One region of the Streptomyces sp. NPDC056987 genome, then DNA from elsewhere that is predicted to be linked to it. Evidence: riboswitches for the same ligand, from Rfam matches in the RefSeq annotation. Region 1 holds a riboswitch; each other region holds the start of a gene.
What was found. Region 1 has a riboswitch for cyclic di-AMP ahead of ACFTZC_RS36430 (transglycosylase family protein). Riboswitches for the same ligand answer to the same signal wherever they lie in the genome.
Positions count from the first base shown of each region.

Region 2: another riboswitch for cyclic di-AMP. It lies ahead of ACFTZC_RS12360 (NlpC/P60 family protein); the one in region 1 lies ahead of ACFTZC_RS36430 (transglycosylase family protein).
Region 3: another riboswitch for cyclic di-AMP. It lies ahead of ACFTZC_RS25620 (M23 family metallopeptidase); the one in region 1 lies ahead of ACFTZC_RS36430 (transglycosylase family protein).
Region 4: another riboswitch for cyclic di-AMP. It lies ahead of ACFTZC_RS21170 (peptidoglycan DD-metalloendopeptidase family protein); the one in region 1 lies ahead of ACFTZC_RS36430 (transglycosylase family protein).

Region 1 covers NZ_JBHURV010000048.1:17,571-21,799, forward strand. The annotation lists gene eno (phosphopyruvate hydratase) at 1-818, opposite strand, end outside; gene ACFTZC_RS36430 (transglycosylase family protein) at 1,040-1,768, opposite strand; cyclic di-AMP (ydaO/yuaA leader) riboswitch at 1,776-1,948, opposite strand; gene ACFTZC_RS36435 (transglycosylase family protein) at 2,826-3,668, opposite strand; gene ACFTZC_RS36440 (cytochrome P450) at 3,814-4,229, opposite strand, start outside.
Region 2 covers NZ_JBHURV010000008.1:157,761-161,989, reverse strand. The annotation lists gene ACFTZC_RS12365 (ATP-dependent DNA helicase) at 1-1,593, opposite strand, end outside; cyclic di-AMP (ydaO/yuaA leader) riboswitch at 1,861-2,035, shown strand; gene ACFTZC_RS12360 (NlpC/P60 family protein) at 2,043-3,452, shown strand; gene ACFTZC_RS12355 (hypothetical protein) at 3,544-3,897, opposite strand; gene ACFTZC_RS12350 (NlpC/P60 family protein) at 4,167-4,229, shown strand, end outside.
Region 3 covers NZ_JBHURV010000024.1:50,652-54,880, reverse strand. The annotation lists gene ACFTZC_RS25630 (M16 family metallopeptidase) at 1-266, shown strand, start outside; gene ACFTZC_RS25625 (M16 family metallopeptidase) at 284-1,666, shown strand; cyclic di-AMP (ydaO/yuaA leader) riboswitch at 1,875-2,037, shown strand; gene ACFTZC_RS25620 (M23 family metallopeptidase) at 2,050-2,844, shown strand; gene ACFTZC_RS25615 (GntR family transcriptional regulator) at 3,061-3,768, shown strand; gene ACFTZC_RS25610 (HPr family phosphocarrier protein) at 3,953-4,229, opposite strand, start outside.
Region 4 covers NZ_JBHURV010000018.1:18,341-22,569, reverse strand. The annotation lists gene ACFTZC_RS21180 (DUF6126 family protein) at 1-107, shown strand, start outside; gene ACFTZC_RS21175 (tyrosine-protein phosphatase) at 160-972, opposite strand; cyclic di-AMP (ydaO/yuaA leader) riboswitch at 1,412-1,577, shown strand; gene ACFTZC_RS21170 (peptidoglycan DD-metalloendopeptidase family protein) at 1,582-2,577, shown strand; gene ACFTZC_RS21165 (SGNH/GDSL hydrolase family protein) at 2,761-3,585, shown strand; gene ACFTZC_RS21160 (STM4011 family radical SAM protein) at 3,659-4,229, opposite strand, start outside.

The DNA of each region.
Region 1 (4,229 bases):
TCGTAGTACTCGGTCATCTCGGCGGCCGAGCGCGACTTCCCCTCGAACTCGTAGCTGCCGTCCTTGTAGAACTCGGACGCGGCGACGTCGAGCGCGAGCGCGATGTCGCGGCCCGGGACGTAACCGGCCTCCTTGATCGCCTCAAGGATGAGGTCGAGCGCGGCGCGGTTGGACTCCAGGTTGGGCGCGAAGCCGCCCTCGTCGCCGAGACCGGTGGAGAGGCCCTTCTGCTTCAGGACCTTCTTGAGCGTGTGGTAGACCTCGGCGCCCCAGCGCAGCGCCTCGGAGAAGGACTCCGCGCCGATCGGGGCGATCATGAATTCCTGGATGTCGACATTCGAATCGGCGTGCGAGCCACCGTTCAGGATGTTCATCATCGGAACGGGCAGCAGGTGCGCGTTCGGGCCGCCCAGGTAGCGGAAGAGCGGGAGGTCGGACGCCTCGGAGGCGGCGTGCGCGACGGCGAGCGAGACACCGAGGATGGCGTTGGCGCCCAGCGAGCCCTTGTTCTCGGTGGCGTCCAGGTCGATCATCGCCTGGTCGATGAGGCGCTGCTCGGTGGCGTCGTACCCGACCAGCTCCGGGCCGAGCTGCTCGATGACGGCGAGGACGGCCTTCTCGACACCCTTGCCCAGGTAGCGGCTGGCGTCTCCGTCGCGGAGTTCGACGGCCTCGAACGCACCGGTGGAGGCACCGGAGGGGACGGCAGCACGACCGGTGCTGCCGTCGTCGAGGCCGACCTCGACCTCGACCGTGGGGTTGCCTCGGGAGTCGAGGATTTCCCGGGCTACGACGACGTCGATGGACGGCACGAGCATCTCCTTCTGGGATGTGACGCGTGGGTGCAGGGTCTCTTGGCCTTGCGACATGAGCCTAACCGGCTCCGGGTCATCGGCCAGCCGGTGCCCGCCCCCTAAGACACTCCCGCTCGCACGGACCGCCGCTACCCGCCGGTAGCGGGACCGGATGGCGGGCAGCGGCGGGAACGGGGCCCGGCCCGGCGCGTACGGGGGTGACGCGCCGGGCCGGGGAGAGGGGGTCAGCGCAGGTGGAGCTGCTGACCCGGGTAGATGACGTCCGCGTCACGGACGATGTCCTTGTTCAGGTCGAAGACCTTCTTCCAGCCGCCCTTGACCTTCTGGGCAGTGGCGATCTTGGAGAGGGTGTCGCCGGACTTGACCTTGTACTCGCCGTCCCCCTTCTTGATCGTGAACGGACGGCTCTGGCCGCGCGAGGCCGGCTGCGCCTCGTCACGGGTCGACTGCTGCGGCTGCGCCTGCCGGGTGGGGGCGGACTTCTGCGTACCGGAGTTGCTGGAACCGCTGTTGTCCGAGCTGGAGGAACCGGAGCTGGAGCTGCCGGAGCTGGAACCGGAGCCCGAGCCGCCGCTGTACGCGGCGCCCGAGAGGCCCACGCCACAGCTCGGCCAGGCGCCCTTGCCCTGGCCCGCGAGGACCTTCTCGGCGACGGCTATCTGCTGGGACTTGGAGGCCTGGTCGGCGCGGGGGGCGTAGGCGGTACCGCCGTACGCGGCCCAGGTGGAAGGGGTGAACTGCAGGCCGCCGTAGAAGCCGTTGCCCGTGTTGATCGACCAGTTGCCCCCGGACTCGCACTGGGCGACCCGGTCCCACTCGGAGGCGGTGGCGGCGGAGGCGGCGGTGGCACCGATCAGCGGAGCCGCGACGGCCGCGCCGGTGATCCCGGCGAGGGTGGCGTAGCGGACGGCCATGGACGGGCGGCGGTGCTTGGCCTTGCTGGAACGCAGCAGCATGAACACATCTCCTCACCGACGCCTACGAGGTGAGCTGTCGGGTTCGGGCCAATGAGTTGCCCGGCCGCGTGTTCGCACACGCGGCTTCACCCCTAGCCGGTCACCGCCCGTCTCTCGACGGCCGGGCCCGGCGCAAACCTATGGGTCCCCCGCTCCTGCCTTCGGCGCTCGAAGCGACGATTACTCCCCCCGACCGACGGCAGGATTCGGCGTGACGGTCGACGAGGCCCGCGGTGCGAGCGGTTCAGACCGTAATCACAGCCCTGCCGGTTGTTCAAAGGAGCACATCCAGGAAAAAACGCCCTTACCTCCTCCGAGGGACAATACGTTTCCGCAGGTGGGAACCGGATTCGATCAACGGGCGAGGCGAAGAGCCCGAGTTGCGGCAAAGAGACCCTTGTCTCACTTGCGCAGAAGTGGACATACGGTCGCTAACTGCCCGCGTTCCGGGCGGAGATCGGAGGCTCTGGCCAGTACGGACGCAGCCGAGGAGGCGTCAACGGGGCGCCGTTCAACGGCACTCGCCCGCACCGGTTCCGGACTCCCCCGCTCCGGCGGTGGAGCGGGGCGCTCCGATTCGGGGAACTTCTGGCTCCGGTCGCGGAGTCACCCCTTCCGGTCGCGGAGTCATCCGTTCCGGTCGCGGGCCCGGCGCCGGAGTCACCCGTTCCGCCATGGGCCCGGGGGCCGGGCTCGCTCACGCCGGTCGCCCACTCCGACCCAGGAGTCACTGACTACAGCCCTGGAGCCTCTCGCTCCGTTCGTCCCCTCCGGCTCTGGCGTCACTCGCCCCCGGCCCTACGGCGGGGCGCTGCAACGGGGCGCTACGGCCCGGCGCGGGTCACAGCGGGGCCAACGCCTCCGGGGCCGGGAGCCGTGCGTACGGCGGCCGGGAAGCCGCGCGTACGGGCCCGGTGGGCGGCGGCTCAGGGGCGGCTCGACGACGGCTCGGGGACGGCTTCGGGACGCTTCGGGACGGCTCCGGGAACGCGGAAGCCGCGCCCCCGTCGTGGAGGCGCGGCTTCCCAGGACTTGCTGCCGGGCTGCCGGCTGCTCAGACCCAGCCGCCGACGACCTTCTGCCCGCCGGTCGCCAGGGAGAGGTGGCCGCCGACCGTGGTGACGACCTTCTCGACCTCGCGCTCCACACCGTCCGTGAGCCCGGCCCCGTCACGGGCTCCGCCCGCCCCGCGGGAGGCGCGGCTGCCCGAGGCGCGCTCCTCGTCCGCGGTGCCCGGCGAGGCGCTCTCGTCGGCCGCCTGGCCGCGGTGCTTGCCCTTGGACGCCTCGTCCTTGCCCTCGGCGTCGTCCGTACCGGCCGCGGAGCCGGTGGCACCCGGGCTCGGGCTGGTGCTGGGTTCCGGGGAGGTCTTGCCGTCCGCGCCCGCCTCCGCGCCCGGGTCCGTCACGGCGTCACCGGACGGATAGGCGTCCCCGGAGGGGCTGCCCGACGGGGTACCGGACGGGTCGGTGCTGTTGCCGCCACCCGTCACCCCCTCCACGATGCCGCCGACCGCACCGCCGACCGCCTCCGTCAGCCCGGAGACGGCGGCGCAGCTGGACCACGCCTTCGCCCCCTGGGCCTCGAAGACCTTCTCGGCCACGGCTATCTGCTGCGAGCGGCTGGCCAGGTCGGGGCGCTCGGCGTAGTCGCCGCCCCCGAACTCGTCCCAGGTCTCCTGGGACATCTGGAGCCCGCCGTAGTACCCGTTACCGAGGTTCGCGCTCCACGTGCCGCCGCTCTCGCACCCCGCCACGCGGTCCCAGGTCGAGGAGTCCGCCGCGCTGGCGGCGCCGGCTCCGAGCAACGGGATCGCGATCGCGGATCCGGCCACCCCGGCGGCGACGAGAAGAGCTGGGGCCTGACGAGGTCGACGGTGTCGGCCGTTCCCGGACATGCGGTTGCCTTCCGTGTGACAGTCAATTCAACTCCGGCATGGTGTTACCGGGTCGACGTGAACGTAGCGGTACTCGAATGCTTGTCACAAGTCGATGCAGCAGAGATCACGTGAAAGTCACAGTATTGACGATGCGTCAGTAAAATTATCGGCCGGACAATGGCGTGAACTGCACCGGAAGCGTGCGCAATCCCCGCATGATGAGCCCGCCACGCCACCGCAAATCGGAAGGTTCTTCCGAAAGCCGCACATCCGGAAGCCGTTTCAGAAGCGTGGCGATCGCGGTCTGCCCTTCCACGCGGGCGAGCGGCGCGCCGAGGCAGTAGTGGATGCCGTGCCCGTACCCGAGGTGCTGATTGTCACGGCGCCCGAGGTCGAGCGCGTCGGGGTCGCGGAAGCGCTCGGGGTCGCGGTCGGCCGCGGCCAGCACGACGAGAACGGGGTCACCTGCCGCGATCCGCTGCCCACCCAGAGTCAGCGGCTCGGTGGCGTACCGCCAGGTCGCCATCTCCACCGGGCCGTCGTAGCGGAGCAGTTCCTCGACGCCGGTCGCCAGCAGAC
Region 2 (4,229 bases), on a different contig from region 1:
GAAGCGCTTGACGGCATTGGCGGAGCGCGCCGCCATGCCGTACGCCTCGTCCACGCGCCGCAGCGCCTGCGGGAAGGTGATCTTCTCCCGCAGCGCGAGAGCGTCGATCATGGCCTCCGCCCGCTCCCCGATGCCGCGCTTGGGCACATTAAGGATCCGGCGCAGCGGTACGTTGTCCTCCGGATTGGCGAGGACCCGCAGGTAGGCCAGGACGTCACGGACCTCCTTGCGCTCGTAGAAGCGCACTCCGCCGACGACCTTGTACGGCAGGCCGACCCGGATGAAGATCTCCTCGAAGACGCGGGACTGCGCGTTCGTCCGGTAGAAGACGGCGACGTCACCCGCCTTGGCCTCGCCCGCGTCCGTCAGCCGGTCGATCTCGTCGGCGACGAACTGCGCCTCGTCGTGCTCCGTGTCCGCGACGTAACCGGTGATCTGGGCGCCGGCGCCGGCCTTGGTCCAGAGGTTCTTCGGGCGGCGGCTCTCGTTGCGCTCGATGACCGCGTTGGCGGCGCTGAGGATCGTCTGCGTGGAGCGGTAGTTCTGCTCCAGCAGGATCGTCGTCGCGTCCGGGTAGTCCTCCTCGAACTGGAGGATGTTGCGGATGGTGGCGCCGCGGAAGGCGTAGATCGACTGGTCGGCGTCGCCGACGACGCAGAGCTCCGCGGGGTCCTCGCCCTCGCCGGAGGGGCCCACCAGCTCGCGTACGAGGGTGTACTGCGCGTGGTTCGTGTCCTGGTACTCGTCCACCAGGACGTGCCGGAAGCGGCGCCGGTAGTGCTCGGCGACGTCGGGGAACGCCTGGAGCAGGTGGACGGTGGTCATGATGATGTCGTCGAAGTCCAGGGCGTTGGCCTCGCGCAGCCGTGCCTGGTACATCCGGTACGCCTCGGCGAGCGTCTTCTCGAAGCCGTCGACGGCCTGTCCCGCGAAGGTCTCCTCGTCGATCAGCTCGTTCTTGAGGTTGGAGATCTTGGCGCTGAAGGACTTCGGCGGATAGCGCTTGGGGTCGAGGTCCAGATCGCGGCAGACCAGGGCCATGAGCCGCTTCGAGTCGGCGGCGTCGTAGATCGAGAACGACGAGGTGAACCCGAGCCGCTTCGACTCGCGCCGCAGGATCCGCACGCAGGCGCTGTGGAAGGTCAGCACCCACATCGCCTGGGCGCGCGGGCCGACGAGCTGCCCGACGCGCTCCTTCATCTCGCCCGCGGCCTTGTTGGTGAAGGTGATCGCCAGTATCTCGCCGGGGTGGACGCTGCGGGTGCCGAGGAGATGGGCGATCCGGTGGGTCAGAACCCGGGTCTTGCCGGATCCGGCCCCGGCGACGATGAGCAGCGGCGACCCCGTGTGCACGACGGCCGCGCTCTGCTCCTCGTTCAGCCCTTCGAGGAGCGAGGCAGGGTCGATGACCGTACGGGCCGACCCGTTGCGGTGGTACGGATCCCGGGCCGGAGGCACGTCGTACGCCCCCTGGAACAGGTCGTCGGGCACCTGCTCCGGGGCGTGTTCGTCCAGGTCCTCGGGCGGCGGGGGGTGCTCGTCGCCGGAGGGCTGGAGGTCGGCCAGGAAACTGTCGTCAAAGAGGCTGCTCATCGCTTAACGAGTCTAGGCCGCCGCACCGACAGTCGGAGCCCGCCCGGCGAAGCCGGTCCGGCGGATCCACCCCGGAAGGCGGACGGTTCCGGATTACACACGGAGCGTAACGCTATACCCCCTATTACGGCTCCCTGCACTCCGCACGAGCAAATGGTCACAGAAATGTATCGGGCATATCGGCCATCCACCTTCACATCAGCGCCACATCTTGGCTAGCGTGCTCGATCAGGCAGCCCGTACCTCTGAAGGCGATCCGCGCCGAGCGGGCGGCCCACGCCGAATCCGGGCTTTCCAGCGGGAAGTTCGGAACCGGGGACCCACTCTGCAAGACCGGGGTGAATCGGGCCGTACGTTCGCCGTACGTACAACGCCCGTAGGGCAGCCTTCCGTTCCGCCCGAACCCGACAGCTAACCCGGTAGGCGGTCCACGGAAGGAGATGCCGAACTTGGCGTCGCATCGCAAGGCGCGCAGCCGTAGCGGGGTACGCACCAACACCCCTGCCGTCGGGATCACGACGGCCGCCCTCGCCTCGGTCACGCTGCTGTCGACGCAGAGCGCGGACGCCGCGCCCACGGAATCGAAGTCCTCGCCGTCGGTCGAAGAGGTGGAGAAAAAGGTCAGCGACCTGTACCGCCAGGCCGGTGGTGACGCGCAGAGGTCCGCCAGGACGAAGGAGGCGACGGCCAAGCAGAAGCGCACGGTCGACCGGGTCATCGACGGTGTGGCCAAGAGCGCGGACAAGCTGAACGAGGCCCGCCGTACGCTCGGTTCCTACACGTCCGCGCAGTCCGGGGGCGGCGCGGGCACCCCTGCGGGCGCCCCTGTCGCCCCGGCCGCTTCCGTCACCCCGGCAGCCCCGGCCCCACCTGTCGCCCCTGTCGCCCCTGTCACTCCTGTTGTACCGGCGATGCCTGCCACCGCTCCCGCCATGCCCGCAACGGCTCCCGCCATGCCTGCCACGGCCCCCGCCGCCGTACTGTTCGCGGACAGCCCGCAGACGTACGTCGAGCAGACGGGGATGACGGAGCGGCTGACCGACCGTCAGCAGAGCCCCGTCGCCGACCACTGGAGCTCCCGGGCGGACACCCGCGCCCCGGAGTCGCCGGACGAGTCCCAGGAGTCCCTGCGGACCAGCAAGGAGCAGATCCAGAAGAAGCTGGCCGAGGCCCGCGCGCTGCTGGCGCGGCTCACCGCGGAGGAGCAGGCACGGCTGGCCGCGCTGGAGCGCAAGAAGGAAGAAGCGGCCCGCCGCACGGCGGAGGCGCAGGCCAAGGCGGAGGCCCGCGACAAGGCGGAGGCCGACGCCGAGGCGGAGCGCCGGCGCGAGGCGGAGCTGATCCTGCCCCGGTCGCAGCCCCAGGCTCCGTCGGCCGACCCCGGCACGGGCACGGGATCAGGCACGGGAACGGGCACCGACGCGGCAACGGTCGCAGGTGCGAACGCGGGAACGGCTGGCGGCACCGGACTGGAGGCCGTGACCGGCGGTGACCCCGCCGGCATCTACGCGGCCAAGGCGGCGAAGGTGCTCGCCTTCGCACGCACCCAGATCGGCAAGCCGTACGTGTGGGGCGCCTCGGGGCCGAGTTCGTACGACTCCTCGGGCCTGACCCAGGCGGCGTGGCGGGCGGCCGGTGTCGAGCTGCCGCGCAGCACGAGCGACCAGGTGGACACGGGCACGCGCGTCACCACCGATGATCTGCTCCCCGGCGACCTGGTCTTCTTCTACGACGACATCAGCCACGCCGGCATCTACATCGGCGACGGCATGATGATCCACGCGCCCAAGCCGGGTGCGAACGTGCGTGAGGAATCGATCTACTACCTGCCGATCTACGGCAGCGTCCGCCCGGCCTGACCCGGTCGCGGCGCCCCGCGGACTCCGTCTCGGCGCCCCGCGGACCCGGCGGACCCGACCTCACCGGGGTCGGGTCCGTCGGGGGCCGGGGTCAGGTCCAGAGCGTGGCGATGAGGATGTTGGCCACAGTCAGCCCGCCCACCGCGCCGAACAGCGGCTTCTCGGCCGCCTCGTCGTCCCGCTTCACGTAGACGATGCCCAGGATCACGACCAGGACGGCCAGCTTGACGCCGATCTTGATGTTGTTGAGGGGCTGGTCGTCGGCCTGGTTGAGGCCCACCAGCACCATTCCCGTGATCAGCATGGTGAGAGCGCCGTGCAGCATCGCCGGGGTGAAGCGCGCCGTACCGGCGCTCATCGCCTTCATCTGGGTCAGGAAACCGCCGAGCAGGGCGGCTATGCCGATGATGTGCAGGGCGACGAAGACATTGATCAGTACGTCCATGCCGGGAGCGTAGCCCGGCCCATATCACCCGCCTTCGGTGAGGTGGGGCTTACTTCCGCTATCAGTCGGGTCCGTCCGGAAAAGCGCGCTCCGCCGGGCCATCATGATCGTGAAACGCTCCGGAACCTTCACCTCCCGCCAATACCCGCCATGTCGAGGCCGGGCTGTGACCGTGCGCCCTAACGTCCTGCGTACGGCCCTCACGGGGCCGTACCGGGCGGCCGTACCGCACGGAGTCAACGGAACCGAAGGAAACGGACCCCGCCCCCGTGGCAGCGCACCGAAACCACCGAATCCACCGAAAGCCCAGACAGCGGCTGTTCACCGGCCAG
Region 3 (4,229 bases), on a different contig from region 1:
TCGGCACGGTCGCGGGCCGCGCCGACGAACTGTGCCGGTTCGCCGTCCTGTTCGGCGACCCCCAGCTCGCGCTGAGCGCCGTCGACCGCGTCCTGGACATCACCGCGGACGAGGTCAGGGCCGTCGCCGCGGCGCGGCTGCGCCCCGACAACCGGGCGGTGCTGGTGTACGAACCGGTCACTCCCGACGACGTGGCGGCCACCGCCGACGCCGCCGACACCGCCGACGCCGCCGAGACCGACAAGCACGAGGGGACGGACCAGTGACCGACGCTGCCGTGACCATGGAGTTCCACCCGCGGCCGACCGCGGGCGAGGCCAAGCCCTGGGCCTTCCCCGCCCCCGGGCGCGCCACGCTCGACAACGGGCTGACGGTGCTGCGCTGCGACCGGCCCGGCCAGCAGGTGGTGGCCGTCGAGATCAATCTCGACGCCCCGCTGGACGCCGAGCCCGAAGGACTCGACGGCATCGCCACGATCATGGCGCGGGCGCTCTCCGAGGGCACCGACAAGCACAGCGCCGAGGAGTTCGCCGCCGAGCTGGAGCGCTGCGGCGCCACCCTCGACGCGCACGCGGACCACCCGGGCCTGCGGGTCTCCCTGGAGGTCCCCGTCTCCCGGCTGCTCAAGGCGCTCGGCCTGCTCGCCGAGGCGCTGCGCGCCCCCGCCTTCGCCGACAGCGAGGTCGAACGGCTCGTACGGAACCGGCTCGACGAGATCCCGCACGAGACCGCCAACCCGGGCCGGCGCGCCGCCAAGCAGCTCTCCAAGGAGCTGTTCCCGGCCGCGCTGCGCATGTCCCGGCCGCGCCAGGGCACCGAGGAGACCGTGGCGCGCATCGACGCCGCGGGCGTCCGCGCCTTCTACGAGGCGCACGTACGCCCCGCCACGGCCACCGCGGTCGTCGTCGGCGACCTCGCGGGCGTCGACCTGGACGGGATCCTCGCGGACACCCTCGGCGCCTGGACGGGCGACACGGCGGCGCCCCGGCCCGTACCGGCGATCACCGCCGACGACACCGGCCGCGTGGTCATCGTGGACCGCCCCGGCGCCGTCCAGACGCAGCTCCTGATCGGCCGGATCGGCGCCGACCGGCACGACCGTGTCTGGCCCGCGCAGGTGCTCGGCACGTACTGCCTGGGCGGCACGCTCACCTCCCGGCTCGACCGCGTCCTGCGCGAGGAGAAGGGCTACACCTACGGCGTACGCGCCTTCGGCCAGGTGCTGCGCTCCTCTGCGCCCTCCTCCCCGGACGGGGCGACGGGCGCCGCGATGCTCGCCATCAGCGGCTCCGTGGACACCGCGTCCACGGGACCGGCGCTCGACGACCTCTGGAAGGTGCTGCGCACCCTCGCCGCCGAGGGGCTCACGGACGCCGAACGCGATGTGGCCGTGCAGAATTTGGTGGGCGTCGCGCCGCTGAAGTACGAGACGGCCGCCTCCGTCGCCGGCACGCTCGCCGACCAGGTGGAGCAGCATCTTCCGGACGACTTCCAGGCACAGCTCTACGCCCGGCTGGCCGAGACGGGCACGGTCGAGGCGACGGCCGCCGTCGTCAACGCCTTCCCGGTGGACCGGCTCGTCACCGTTCTGGTCGGCGACGCGGCGCAGATCAAGGAGCCGGTCGAGGCTCTGGGAATCGGTGAAGTGACGGTTGTCACAGGCTGATTCCTCTTTCGAGGGAACCCCGGCGACCGCGGTCGCCGGGGTTCTGCTTTATGTCCGCTTTGATGGAGAGGGTGCCTGTCTGCCCTGTGGTGTGCGCTACAAAAAACCTTGTCCGTTTGGTTATTGAAAGACGAGCCGCTTAGCGTCGGTCCGGCTGTTCGCCGTTGCGCCACATCCGTGGCACCGGGCAGCCATCGCCGAGTCCCCGTCAGATGCTGTGCCCCAGCCGGTGCAGCGGGGGGAGCCGGGGACCCACGTCCCTGGGGTGAATCGGACGGCCTTCGCGGGCACACCGCGCGCGGAGGGGTCCGTAGGAGACCTTCCTGCTCCGAACCCGTCAGCTAACCCGGTAGGCGAGAGGGAAGGAAAGGACCAGCCACTCCATGGCGTTCACCCGTGCCACCGGGAAGCACCGCGCCCCGCACCGCATCACCTGCAAGGGCGCGAGCGCCGCCGGGTTCGCGACGCTGACCGCGACCGGCGTCATCGGCACCCTCGCCTCCCCGGCCCTCGCCGCAGGCACCGGCCCCGAGGCCGTCTCGGACACCGGCCTGACCCAGGTCATCGCCATCGGCGACGCCGTCGCCGGCGCGGTCGACGACCAGGCCGAGGCCCAGCGCCACGCCGCCGAGAAGGCCGAGCGGCTGAAGGCCGAGGCCAGGGCGCGCGCCGCCGCCAAGGCCGAGGCGGAGCGCAAGGCGGAGGCCCGTGCGAAGGAGCTGCGCGAGGAGCGGGAGCGCGCGGCACGGGCCGAGGAGCGCAAGCGGCTGAACACCTTCCAGCTCCCCGTCACCGGCTCCTACGTCACCACCGGCTACCACACCGGCGGTTCTCTCTGGTCCTCCGGCAGCCACTCGGGCGTCGACTTCCGCGCCGCGTCCGGCACCGCGGTCGTGGCGGTCGGCACGGGCACCGTCGTCGAGGCCGGCTGGGGCGGCTCGTACGGCAACAACATCGTCCTCAGGATGGCGGACGGCACCTACACCCAGTACGGCCACCTCTCCTCGATCGGCGTCTCCGTCGGCCAGAGCGTCGCCGCGGGCGAGCGGATCGGGCTCTCGGGCGCCACCGGCAACGTCACGGGGCCGCACCTCCACTTCGAGGCCAGGACGAGCGCCGACTACGGCTCCGACATGGACCCGGTCGCGTACCTGCGCGCGCACGGCGTCGGGGTCTGACCGCCTTCCGCCCCCTCCGCGTACCTCTCCGGGCCCGTCCGCCCACGTCTCTCCGTCGCTCCCGGTCCCTCCCGCGTGCGGGTCTCCGCCTCCGCGCTGGCCAAAAGATATCCATGGATTCCGGGCACCCATCGGAAATTCGCGTTGATTGCAATAGAGTCACGGAACAGGCGTCAATCGGCAGCGTTTCGCGCGGATTAAGGCGGAGGTTCGGACATGCGCATTCCGGCGCACTCGGTATGCACGGCCATTCGCGACGACATCGTCTCCGGACTGTTCGAGCGGGGCAGCCGGCTCACCGAGGAGCAGCTCGCGCGGCGCTACGGCGTCTCCCGCGTCCCGGTACGCGAGGCGCTGCGCACGCTGGAGTCGGAAGGCTTCGTGACCACGCGCCGCCATGTCGGCGCGTGTGTGGCCGAGCCTACGGAACAGGAGGCCGCGGACCTGCTGGAGGTCCGGCTGCTGCTGGAGCCGCTGGGCGCGGCGCGCGCCGCCCAGCGCCGCACGGAGGCCCACCTCAAGGTCCTCCGCGGCCTGGTCAGACTGGGCCAGGAGCGGGCCCGCAGGGGCCAGGGCGAGGATCTGCGCGCGCTGGGCGCCTGGTTCCACGAGACGCTCGCCCAGGCCTCCGGCAGCCCCGCGCTCACCTCGCTGCTCACCCAGCTGCGCCACAAGATCGCCTGGATGTACGTGGTCGAGCAGCCCAGCCACCCGGTGGAGTCCTGGGCGGAGCACGGCGCGATCGTGGACGCGGTGGCGCGCGGCGACGGCGAACGCGCGCGGGCGCTCACCACCCTGCACACGGAGCGCACGGTGGTGGTGTACCGGCTGCGCCGCTCCGACCGGGGGCGCGACCAGGGCCGTGACCGGGAAAAGGTGAGGGCTTCGCAACATGCCGTAAACATCGCAAGCGTACGGCATTAACAATCGCGCCGTATACAAAGAGAAAGAAATAGGTGCGGCCTATTCTTCGCTGCCCGCGCGCAGCCGCCTTCATGAAAAGCCGCCGCACCAAAAGACGCCGCACGGAAGACGGACGGAAAGACGGAGCCGTGGTCCGCGCCGAATTCGGCGGACCACGGCTCCGTCGTGGAAATACGCTCCGGGATCAGACCGTCTCGGGAAGCTCGTCGAGCCCCTCGGCGACCAGCTTCGCCAGCCGGTCCAGGGCGGCGTCCGCGCCCTCGGCGTCGGAGGAGAGCACGATCTCCTCGCCGCCCTGCGCGCCCAGTCCGAGCACCGCGAGCATCGACGCGGCGTTGACGGGGCTGCCGTCGGCCTTCGCGATGGTCACGGGGACGCCGGCGGCCGTGGCGGCGCGGACGAAGATGGAGGCGGGACGGGCGTGCAGCCCCTCGGCCCAGCCGACATTGACGCGGCGCTCA
Region 4 (4,229 bases), on a different contig from region 1:
AGTTCCCGCGAGGGCTGGTGATCCGGCTCTTCGCCTATCTGGTGGCCGGCCATCTCTTCGCGGGCTTCCTCTACCTCCTCTTCCACGTCGGGGCCCAGGGGCGGTAGCGGCTTTCGGCCCAGGGGCTTTCGGCTTTCGGCGCCGTCTCCCGCCGTGGCGTCAGCCTTGGTCCAGGAGGCGGGCGCGCAGCCGTTCACGGGTCTCGGGCGCGAGCCGGAGGCCGTTGGAGAGATAGCGGTCGGTGGAGCCCCAGGTCGTGCCGATGGTCTCGAACGCGGCGTCGAGATAGGCGGCGCGGGCATCGAAGAGCGGGCTGAGCAGCTCCATCACCTCGCCGGACCTTCCGGCGGGTGACCGGTCGCTGCGGCGGAAGGCGTAGCGGCGGTGCGGGTCGTTCGACTTGACGTAGTCGGCCGTGATCGCGTCCGGTTCGACGCCGACCGCGAGCAGCGACACGGCGACGGAGAGCCCGGCGCGGTCCTTGCCCGCCGCGCAGTGCAGCAGCGCGGGGACGCTGTCCTCGGCCAGCGCGTGCAGCAGGCGGCTGTGCTCGGCGGTGCGCTCCGTGATGATCGCGCGGTACGAGGCGGTCATCCGGGCCGCCGCTCTGCCGTCCGCGAGGAGCGAGCGGAGCTGGTCGAGGTCGCCGTCCCGGACCATCCGCCAGAACTGGGCGCCTTCGGCCGGGTCGGAGAGCGGGATGTTCACATGGCGCACGCCCGCCAGTTCGACATCCGCGCCGTCGAGCTTGACATCGGCGGAATTGCGGAAGTCGAAGATCGTGTGCAGACCGAGAGCGGAGAGAAAGGCGGAGTCGTCGGCGGTGGCGTGGGCGAGATGACCGCTGCGGTAGAGCGCGCCGTACCGCACCCGGCGTCCGTCCACGGTCGGCAGGCCGCCGACATCACGGAAGTTGCGTACTCCGGACAGCTCGGGCTCGGTGGACGGGACCTGCGGCGACTGCTGCGTCACGCCTGCTCCTCCGTGTCTGCCGTCGGCGCTGCTCGCCGGCGGAGTCGGTCCCCGACCCTACGACATCGGCCGGTGTGCTCATCAGTGCGGCGGAGAGGGCGGGGAGCCCACGGATCAGGATGGGGCGAGTGGGGAGAAAACGCCCAAACGGTGCTCTGTCCGGATTGACTGATTCCGCATAACCTGCCCCGGTCGCGGGGGAGGTGGGCTCCGGCTGGTGAGCAGGATCATATCCGTGACGTTCCGTGGTGACGGTGCGAAAGGGAAGGGCCACCTCGAAAGGGAATTGGAGAGCGGTCTCCACGCAGGGTGACGGGCGATCTTCGGTGCGGAAGGAAGGGCGCGTCGCCGGGGGAAAAGGGTGGCTTGTTCCGGCCGTCCCACTCGCCTACGTTCACCCTCAATCCGAGCGGAACGCCGAATCCTGCCGCCGCCTCGGGGACACCATCCACCCATCACGCGTGGCAGGAGCGGGGGACCCAGGTAGTACGCCGTTCCGATGTTCCGACATCAGGGACGGCTCGGGGTGAAGTCGCGCACCACGCGCGGCCGGGCAGCTCCAGCCCGAACCCGACAGCTCACCTCGTAGGCGCCGGAGAGGAATTCGCCATGCCCGCGAAGGGTAAGCACCGCCGCCCCAGGACCAATCCGTTCTCCCGGGGCTTCATCGCCGCCGGCACGGGCGGCGCCGCCATCGCGCTGCCGCTCATCGGCGCCACCGGCGCGCACGCGGCACAGCAGGCCGCGCCGGCCGCCGTCCCGCAGGCCGCGCCCGCCACCGCGCCGCAGTCCGCGCCGGCCGCCGCGCCGCAGGGGGCGGCCGCCACGCAGGTGAGCCGGACCGCCGGGACCACCGTGCGTACGTACGCGGTGGTCGCGGGCGACTACCTCTCCAAGATCGCCGCGGAGCAGCAGGTCCGGGGCGGCTGGCAGCGGCTGTACGAGGACAACCGCCGCGCCGTCGGCGACGATCCCGGGCTGATCCACCCCGGCCTCAAGCTCACCATCAACGGCAAGGCCCCGGCCGTCCGCTCGGAGGCGCCCACCAGGGCCTCGAAGTCCTCCAGGGTGGCCAAGCCCGCCGAGTCGACCGCGTCGGCGGAGTCGGCCAAGCCGTCGAGGGACTCCTCGTCCGCCAAGCCCTCCACGGACCGGAGCGAGGCGCCCGCCGCCGACTCCGCGGCACAGAGCAGCGCGTCCGGCTTCACCCTGCCGGTCGACGGCATCGGGGTCGGCACCGCCTACCGCGCCGCCGGCGGAAGCTGGTCCAGCGGCTACCACACCGGTGTGGACTTCGTGGCCCCCTCCGGCACCACCGTGAAGGCGGTCGGCGCGGGCACCGTCGTCACCGCGGGCAACGGCGGCTCGTACGGCAACCAGGTCGTCATCCGGCACGAGAACGGCATGTACTCCCAGTACGCCCACCTCTCCTCCCTCTCCGTCTCGGCCGGCCAGAGCGTCTCCACCGGCCAGCAGCTCGGCCTCTCCGGCGCCACCGGCAACGTGACGGGACCGCACCTGCACTTCGAGATCCGGACGGGCCCGGACTACGGCTCGGACGTCGACCCGCTGGCGTTCCTCCGGCAGAACGGCGTCTCCATCTGATCCGTCCGGTCGCCCCCCGGACGCGTTTCCTCGGCCTCGCGGCCCGGCACCCATGCGGTGCCGGGCCGCGAGGCTTTCCGCTATTCCCGCTTGAGGGAAAATTGACCGATGGTGTTTCTCACTCTGAGTCAACCCCCGCCTACGGTCGCGTAGGTCACATCGCCGGGAGGAAAATGTCCCGCTGTGGCAGACGATTCGAGAACAAGAAGAGACAAGACATTCGGGTCGTACGCGGCGATCGGTGACAGCTTCACCGAGGGTGTGGGAGATCCAGGCCCCGACGGGCTGTTCGTCGGCTGGGCGGACCGGCTCGCGGTCCTGCTCGCCGATCGGCTTCCGGTCTCCGGTGCGACGGCCGACCCCGTCCACGGCGACTTCCGCTACGCCAACCTCGCGGTACGCGGCCGGCTCCTCGACCAGGTCGTCGAGGAGCAGATACCCCGGGCCAGGGAACTCGCCCCGGATCTGGTGACGTTCTGCGCGGGCGGCAACGACATCATCCGCCCCGGCACCGACCCCGACGACGTGGCGGAACGCTTCGAGCGGGCCGTCGCCGACCTCACCGGCTCCGTCGGCACGGTCATGCTGGCCACCGGCTTCGACACCCGGGGCGTGCCCGTGCTGCGCCATCTGCGCGGCAAGATCGCCACGTTCAACGAGCACACCCGGGCCATCGCCGACCGCTACGGCTGCCCCGTGCTCGACCTCTGGTCCCTCAGGACCATCCAGGACCGGCGGGCCTGGGACGGCGACCGGCTCCATCTGTCGGCCGAGGGACACACCCGGGTCGCGCTGCGCGCCGGGCAGGTGCTGGGCGTCGAGGTGCCCGCCGACCCGGACCAGCCGTGGCCGCCGCTGCCGCCGCGCGGCACCCTCGAAGTACGGCGCGACGACATCCACTGGGCACGTGAGTACCTGGTGCCCTGGATCGGACGCAGGCTGCGCGGCGAGTCGTCCGGCGACCATGTCGCGGCGAAACGCCCTGATCTTCTCCCTCTGGAACACTGACGCGGCGCGGGGGCGGGGCGTTCCCGTACGGCTTTCGCCAGGGCTTCCCGTACGGCTCACTCCGTCCCGCGGCTCACGCCCCCGCCGGGATCCGCTCCAGCACCCCGCCCGCGAAGACGTCGTACAGCGGCAGCGTCTCCAGGTGGACATAGCCGATATGGCAGTCGCACACCGCGAGGGGACAGGCCCGCGGCGCCAGTGCGCGGCGGTACGAGCCGTCGTAGAGGTTGCCCAGCTCGGCGGGGACGAAGTGGCAGCGCCGTACCGTGCCCCCGCCGTCCACCGAGATCACCGACTCGCCCGTCCGGCACGGCAGCCCCGCCGAGCGGTGCGGATGGCGGCTGTACGGGAACAGCGGGTCCAGCTCCGTCCACCGCGCGGCCTCCTCGTCCGTGTACGTGTGCCCCTCCGCCGCGTTGATCCACAGATAGACGTGCGGCGGCAGCTCGGCGCGGAGCCGGCGGGCGTGCTCCAGATGCGCGTCGAGGCCGACGACCCCGACGCTGAACCGGACGGAGCGCTCCGCCAGTTCGTGGGCCTTCGCCAGGAAGCGGTCGTACGGCGTCTGCCCCGGGTGGTACGTGCACCACAGGGCGAGCTTCGCCGGGTCGGCGTCGGCCAGCCACCGGGTGCGGAAGCTGAGA